Regions from separate parts of the Thermosulfurimonas sp. F29 genome, predicted to be linked through region 1. Evidence: riboswitches for the same ligand, from Rfam matches in the RefSeq annotation. Region 1 holds a riboswitch; the other holds the start of a gene.
The links. Region 1 has a riboswitch for cobalamin ahead of K3767_RS01430 (sirohydrochlorin cobaltochelatase). Riboswitches for the same ligand answer to the same signal wherever they lie in the genome.
Positions count from the first base shown of each region.

Region 2: linked by a shared signal. The riboswitch ahead of K3767_RS05085 (TonB-dependent siderophore receptor) and the one ahead of K3767_RS01430 (sirohydrochlorin cobaltochelatase) in region 1 are both predicted to bind cobalamin.

Region 1 is NZ_JAIFYA010000001.1:285,806-289,741, reverse strand. Features, by position in the region: gene K3767_RS01435 (IMP cyclohydrolase) at 34-1,329, shown strand; cobalamin riboswitch at 1,371-1,687, shown strand; gene K3767_RS01430 (sirohydrochlorin cobaltochelatase) at 1,776-2,723, shown strand; gene cobI (precorrin-2 C(20)-methyltransferase) at 2,736-3,449, shown strand; gene K3767_RS01420 (carbohydrate porin) at 3,500-3,936, shown strand, end outside.
Region 2 is NZ_JAIFYA010000002.1:104,478-108,413, reverse strand. Features, by position in the region: gene tatC (twin-arginine translocase subunit TatC) at 1-159, shown strand, start outside; gene K3767_RS05100 (cytochrome c3 family protein) at 292-693, shown strand; gene K3767_RS05095 (MerR family transcriptional regulator) at 834-1,307, shown strand; gene secG (preprotein translocase subunit SecG) at 1,267-1,596, opposite strand; cobalamin riboswitch at 1,702-2,020, shown strand; gene K3767_RS05085 (TonB-dependent siderophore receptor) at 2,153-3,936, shown strand, end outside.

The DNA.
Region 1 (3,936 bases):
TCCTTGACAAAAAACCAGAGAGGGGGTGCGGTCGTGTCTGAAGATCTCAAGAAGATGTATCGCACCATCAGGGGAGATCATTTTCCTCCGGAGATCCGGATCACCTTTGGCGATCAGACGCTGGTCTATCGGAAGAGGACCTGGAAGATCGAGGTGGAACCGGGAGTGGTGGAGGAACGGGGTCTGCGCTACGGAGAAAACCCCGACCAGGAGGCCGCTCTCTACGAGCTGGTAAACGGAAACCTGGTGCTGGGGGAGTGCGAGTTCATCTCTCCGGGACGGGGGCTGGTCTCGAGCCTCCGCGAGGAGGACATGCTGCAGTTCGGGAAACACCCCAGCAAGACCAACCTTACCGATGTGGACAATGCCCTCAATGTGTTGCGTTATTTGAGCCGTCATCCCTGTTGCGTGATCGTGAAGCACAATAATCCCTGCGGGGTGGCTTACGGGGATAGCATTGCTGAGGCCTTTGTGCGGGCCTTTCGGGCGGATCGAATCGCGGCCTTCGGCGGGGCCATAGCCCTTAACCGTCCGGTGGACAAGGCCTGCGCCGAGGCCATAAGCGAGCAATACTTCGAGGTGGTGGCCGCTCCGGAGTACGAAGAGGGTGCGGTGGAGATCCTGAAAAAACGGCCCAACCTGCGCATCATCCGGATAAAGCGCATGGATCGTCTCGAGGAGTACTGGGGACTTCCGGTGGTGGAGTTCAAGAGTCTCATGGACGGGGGCATCATCATCCAGCAATCCCAGATCAACAGGGTCAGAGGACCGGAGGACCTCAGGCCCGCATTGGCCACGAAGCCCGACGGGACTGAGGTGCGCTGCAAACGCGAACCCACCAAACGCGAGATCGAGGACATGATCTTCGGCTGGGCGGTGGAAATGGGGGTAACCTCCAACTCCGTGCTCTTCGTGAAGGACCGGTGCACTGTGGCCATCGGAACCGGGGAACAGGATCGGGTGGGGGTTACCGAGATCGCTATTTTCAAGGCCTATACCAAGTACGCCGATCTATTGTGTTACGATCGCTACGGAATTTCCTACAAGCAACTGGAATTGGAGATCCGCAGAGGAGAGCGTCCGGAGAGCCAGAAGATAGAAATCGACGAGGAGACCAGGGCCGCTCGGGCGGGGCTTCCCGGCTCGGTGATGGTCTCCGACGCCTTTTTCCCCTTTCGGGACGCGGTGGATGTGGCCATAAGAGAGGGCATCTCGGCCATCATTCAGCCCGGGGGTTCGCTAAGGGACTGGGAGTCCATCGAGGCCTGTAATGAGGCCGATCCTCCGGTGGCCATGGTCTTTACCGGTCAGAGGGTGTTCAAGCACTAAAACGAACATTTTAGGTTGACAATTGCGGACTGAATAAGATAGTTTGGTGTCGAGTCCCGGGTGCCTCGGGCCTGGAAGGCTCGGGGGTAAACGGGAAGCCGGTGAGAATCCGGCGCTGGCCCGCAACCGTGACCGGGGACGAAAGCCGCTGGGAGGCCGGCTACCCGGCCTCCTCGCCCGGGCGCTCAAGGGGCGAAGGCCCCGAGGGTTTCCGGGTGGGCGGTCGGAGGGCAAGCCTCCGGCCGTGACAGGCCACTGGGTGGGCCACGGGCCCGGAGGGTCCGTAGGTCGCCCGGGAAGGCGCGGCGAGTAGGACGATCCGGAAGCCGGGAGACCGGCCCGGGGCCGCAGGAGCGGCGGGGTACGGCGAGGACTCCGACCCGACCGCCGACGAAGCGGTCCCTCCTCGCGTGCCCCCCTGAAAAATCAAAAAAGGGGGTGCTATTATGAAAAACCTCTGGTTGATACTGGGTATGGGGGTGTGTTTTCTCATGTCTATGGTGAGCTCAATTCGGGCCGGGGCCATATCCTACACCCAGATCCGGCATCAGAAGCTCCGGGAGAAACCGGCCATCGTGCTGTGTGCCTTCGGAACCTCCACCAAGGCGCAGGTCACCTTTGATCTCCTGGAAAAACGGGTCCGGCGGGAACTTCCCGGCTACGAAATCCGGTGGGCCTTTACCTCGGAGGTCATCCGGGAAAAGATGAATCGAATTTATGCCAAACGGGGCCTCGATAGAAGACTCCACAGTCTTCAGGAGGTTCTGGCGGCACTTCATGCCGAGGGCTACCGGCGGGTGGTGGTGCAACCGCTCCACATCTTCCCCGGTCTGGAATACGAAAATGTGGTGGAGATCTGCGATCGTTTTCCCGATCTCCGGATCGTAGTGGGAGAGCCCCTTCTATTTCGCTGGGAATATGTGAGGGAGGTGCTGGAGGCGCTCTCCAGGGAGTTCCTGCCCCCGGGGGAGGGGGTGAACATTCTGGTGGCCCACGGCACGGATGTGACCATAAACGGGGCCAACATCACCTATCTGGGGCTGGACTGGCTGGTGCGTCATCACTGGTCCAATGTGCTGGTGGGCACCGTGGAGGGGGTGCCTGATGCCGAGAGCGTCCTCCGGGAAGCCGTAAAGTATCCCGGGAAACGGGTCCGCTTCATTCCCTTCATGTTCGTAGCCGGCGATCACATCATGCACGACATCATGGGTCGCGGCGAGGGAGAGGAGAAGAGCTGGCGCGAGGTGGTGGAGGAGGCCGGAAAGGTGGCCGAGTGTGTGACCACCAGGGTGAACGGTAAAACCTACTACAAGGGCCTGGGCATGTATCCCGAGGTGCAGGAGTTTTTCGTGCGCCAGATCAAGCGTTCTCTGGAGATCCTGGAGAAGTACTGAGGGAGGGAGGGGATGCGCCCGAGGCTTTACGGGGTGGGGGTGGGGCCGGGGGATCCCGAACTCCTGACCCTCAAAGCGGTGAGAGTGCTCGGGGAAGCGGCCCATGTCTTCGTGGCTTCCTCCAGCCGGAACGACCATTCGCTGGCCCTCCGGGTGGCGGAGGCTCATCTGAAGAAAGGGGTGCCGGTGGAGCGTCTTTCCTTTCCCATGACCCGCGAGCGTCGTCTCCTGGAGGAGGCCTGGGAGACAAACGCCCGTCGTGTGGCGGAGGTCCTTTCCTGCCGGGAACCGGTGGTTTTTCTCACCATGGGGGATCCGGCCCTTTTTTCCACCTTCGGTCATCTGGCCCGCAGGGTCAGGGAGATTCTCCCCGAGGCGGAGATAGAGATGGTGCCGGGCATCACCGCGGCTCAGGCGGCGGCGGCGCGCCTCAGGATCCTGCTGGCCGAAGGAGAGGGGGCCTTTGCCATCGCCAGCGCCCTGGCCGAGGAAGCTACCCTCAGGAAATTGGCCACGGAGTTCCCCGCCTTCGCCCTCTACAAGGTTTATCGCCGGGCCGGGGAGGTGCTCCGGATAATCGAAGACCTGGGACGCCTGGACGAGACCCGGGCCGTTTCCTTCTGCGGCTTCCCGGAGGAAAAGGTTTACGCCGACCCCCGGGATCTCCTCACCTCAACCCCACCCTACTTTACCCTCCTCCTGGTAGGCGGAGAGTCCCTTGACTGAGTAACACTTATTTATAAAATGTGACACAAAATTTCCGGAAGGGGGTTTTTATGAGGAGAGTGGTTTTGCTGGGGATTCTTTTCTGGGTGGTGCTGAGTTTAGGGGCGGCCCTGGCCGCGGATCCGGAGGTGGAGGAGCTGAAGAGGATGCTCCGGCAGGTGATGGAGGAGAACCGGAGGCTTGCCGAGCGGGTCTCGGAGCTTGAGCGCAGGCTTGCGGCCTACGAGAGGGAGCGCAGTCCGGTGGCGGAGACCGCGGCCACCGGGGCCGAGAGACCCTGGTACGAGAGGGTGGAGGTGGGGCTTTCGGTGGCCGGTCTGGTGCAGGGGGTGGTGGGCGTGGACAGGGAGGCGGCCAACCTTCACGCCCACGGCGGACGGGAGCCGGCCGGGAACATAGGGCCGGTCATAACCGACGAGGACAAGGCCTACGGGGCCGCGGCGGTGGATCTGGAGCTTTCCGCGGAATTTTCGGAAAGGGATAGGGC
Region 2 (3,936 bases), on a different contig from region 1:
TCCCGAAAGATCCTGGCCCGGAAAAGATGGTACATCCTCGGGGGGATCTACCTCCTGGCTCTTTTCCTCGTCCCCGGAGATTTTCTCTCCCAGGTGCTCATCTTTATGAGCTTTTACCTTCTGATGGAACTGGGCTTTATTTTGGCCAAAATCATTTGAAAAAATTAGATTCGTCCGTATTTCCGGCGATAAAAATGGCAGAAGTTCTCTCAATGGTCTTTTTAAGTTTTTGACCTTTGAAAGTTACGGGAGTATATATGTTTAAAAAATTTTTAACAAAGGAGGAGGGTTATGCGTAAATGGTTAGCCATGTTGGGAGCTATGGGTTTAATCTTGGGGGTGTATGGAGTAGGGATCGGTAGTTGTGACAAGGGGCCCGAGGTTATCAAACTTCCGGCTCCCAGGATGATGCACTCCACTGTGGTCTTCCCTCATCGCAAACACCAGGAAATTCTCAAGGGTAACTGCGGAGAGTGTCATCACAGCCGCACGGCGGACTGGAAGCAGGTTCCCTACAAGCCGGGTATGAAGATCCAGGAGTGCAAGGTGTGTCACAACAAGCAGCACCCCAATCCGAAATTGCGCTCGGTAAAAAATGCCATGCACATCAACTGTAGGGGCTGCCACAAGGCCATGAAGAAAAAAGGAGAGAAGACCGGTCCGGTAGGGTGCAGGGGTTGTCACAAGAAATAGTTCGCCTTCCGGTCTCATAGCTTTTGAGAAAGGGGGGGTTCTTCCCCCCTTTCTAATGTGGTAGAAATTCTTCCCCCTTGTCCCCTCAGTGAAAGGTGGTAATTTAGGTAAAAAGGACGGTACTTTTTCGGGAGGTTTTTATGTCTGCGAGGCTGAAAAAGGTAATCCCCGAAAAAGATGAACCTTTATTTCCTATAGGTGTGGCCGCCAAGATCCTGGGGGTGAATCCTCGAACCCTTAAAATTTACGAACAGGAGGGGCTGGTAAAGCCCATAAAAAAAGGAAACAAACGATATTTTTCTTACAATGATATAGAGTGGCTCAAGTGTCTGCGCTCTTTTATTCACGAAGAGGGTATCAGCATCCCGGGGATCAAAAAGCTTTTAGAGTTTACTCCCTGCTGGGAAATTAAGAACTGTCCCGAAGAGGTGCGTCAGGAATGTACCGCCTACCGGGATCGATCTAAACCCTGCTGGCAATTGGTCAATTCGGCATGCAAAAAGATGCAACAATGCGAAAAATGTGAAATTTATCTGAGAGATAAAAACTACCTCCTCCAAAAGGAAAAAGAGCTCATTGAGAACGAGGAGGCACCGGAAGGGGAGGAGGGGTAGGTAGGGATTTTTCCTTCTGGGGATGCACAGCCACCGGGGCCCTTTCCATGAGGGAAGCTTTTCTTTTCTGAACGGAAAGGTAGGTGAGAAGGAGGGAGTTAGCGAAAAACAGTATGGCCAATAAAGCGGTAACCTTGTTGAGAAAGGTGCCCGGTCCGGCTCCTCCGAAGATGGCCTGACTGCCGGTGAACACTGCCCCCACCTCCGAACCTTTGCCTACATTGACGAGAACGATAGCCACCAGAAATATGGCCAGAATTGCCTGCACCACCACCAAAACTGTAAACATTTACCGCTCCTCCCTGCGAACTTGCCGATTTAATTACTCCTTTTTCAAGGCTTTTTCAAGTACTCCCCGGAACGGTCTTGACACTGTTTAGAAAACTGGTAGCACATTATTTAACGGTCTCCGGGTGCCCCGGGCCTTGGGGGTTCGGGGTTAAACGGGAAGCCGGTGGAAATCCGGCGCTGGCCCGCAACCGTGACCGGGGACGAAAGCCGCTGGGAGGCCGGTTAACCGGTCTCCCCGCCCGGGCGCTCGAGGGGCGAAGGCCCCGAGGGTTTCCGGGTGGGCCGCCGGAGGGCAAGCCTTCGGTGGCGACAGGCCACTGGGTGGGCCACGGGCCCGGGAGGGGTCCGTAGGTCGCCCGGGAAGGCGCGGCGAGTAGGACGATCCGGAAGCCGGGAGACCGGCCCGGAGGCCGAGGAAGGGAGCGGAGCTTCGAGGCTAACTGCTCCGTTCCCGAGCGGGAAGGTGGTCTCCGGAGTCTCTCCCGGACCACTGCCTCCTCGGGAACCCCTCGAAGCTCCCTCCTTCGAAAAATTTTTGCGAAGGAGGGAGGCGTATGCGAAAGGTTTGTGTTTTCCTATCGGTACTCCTGGTGTGCAGCCTGGGGCCGGTCTTCAAATCCCGGGCGGAAACCCCCGACCGAACCGGCGAGGTGGTGGTCACCGCCACCCGGGTGGAGACCGACATCCGGCACCTTCCGGACTCGGTAACCGTAATCACCGGGGAAGAGATCGATCGCCGGGAGGTGCAGGGACTGTACCAGGCCCTGGAGAGCTACCCCTCGATCACCATCAAACACAACGGCTGGCTGGGGCAGTGGGGGTATCTGCGTCTGAGAGGTGGAAAGAATCAGGACACCGTGGTTCTCTTCGACGGGGTACGCCTTTACGATCCTTCTTATACGGCCAACGATTTCGGGGATCTCTGGTCCTGGTTCGATGCGGAAAATCTTAAACGCATCGAGATCGTCCGGGGCCCTCAGAGCGCCCTTTACGGTTCCAACGCCATGAGCGGAGCCGTCAATCTCATTCCCCGAAAGGGAGGAGGGCCGCTTGAGGTCCGGATGAAGGCCGGCTACGGGCGATACGAAACCTGGCGGGGCTCGGGATACATAAAGGGCTCGGCCGGGCCGGTGGGCTACTTCCTGGGACTGTCCGGGGTGAACACCGACGGACTCTACCGGGACGACGAATTCCGTCAGAGCACCGTGGATCTCAACCTGAACACTCAGCCGTTCGAGACAAGGGGAGGCTTTCCGGGGACTCTCAGGCTGGATTACACCATGCGATACTCTTACGGGTATCTGAATTATCAGCAGTGGGACTGGACGAGCTTCAGGGCCTATAACGACCCCCACGCCGAGCGCCGGGAGCAGATCCAGATCCATCACCTAACCCTCTCCGGAAAACCCTTCCCCTGGTGGAAAAGCCGCCTCACCGTGGGTTATCACCTGACCCGCCGGGATTACCTGGATCGGGACGACGGCATTCTGGGATACCGGCCCGATGGCTCCCCGGTGACGGACAGCTACTTCGACGGTTTCTATCGCGGTCGGGTCTATCCGGTAGTCTTTCAGAACGACTTTTATCTGCGGGAATGGGGCATTCTCACCGCCGGCGTGGAATATTACCGGGAAAAGGCGGACTTTTACAGCGCCACCGCCTGGGGAACCAAGGACTACGACGACGAGGTGTCCACCACCTCCTACTTCGCCAATCTATTTCTGAATCTTTTCGAGGATCGCCTGGCCGTGGATCTCGGAGCCCGGATCGACGACCACGAGGAGTTCGGCACGCACTTCACCTATAAGCTGGGGGTGGCCTACTTTCTCACCGATACCCTGAAGCTCAGGGCCACCCTGGCCACCGGTTTCCGGGCCCCCTCGCTCTTCAATCTTTACGACCCCCGCTACGGTAATCCCGACCTTGATCCGGAGAGGAGTACCGGAGGAGATGTGGGCCTGGAACAGGAACTCTGGAACGGTAAACTGCGCTGGTCCGTAACCTGGTTCAACACCCACTACAAGGAGCGGATAAGCTTCAACTACAGCACCTGGCGTTACTATAATTCAGGCGGCGGGGTGGCCACCGGACTGGAGACGGAGGTGGAGGTCCGTCCCTACCGATGGCTCTCCCTTTCGATAAACTACACCTATACCGAGGGTCAGGAGGACGATTTCGAAAATCTGGCCCTGGTACCTCATCATCAGGTAGGAGCCCGCGCCACGGTGCAATGGCAGAGGTGGAACCTAAACCTCTATTACAAGTATGTGGGCAGGCGCACCGCCTACGATCACCGGCACATCATTCCCGATTACAGTCGCGTGGATCTTACGGGAAG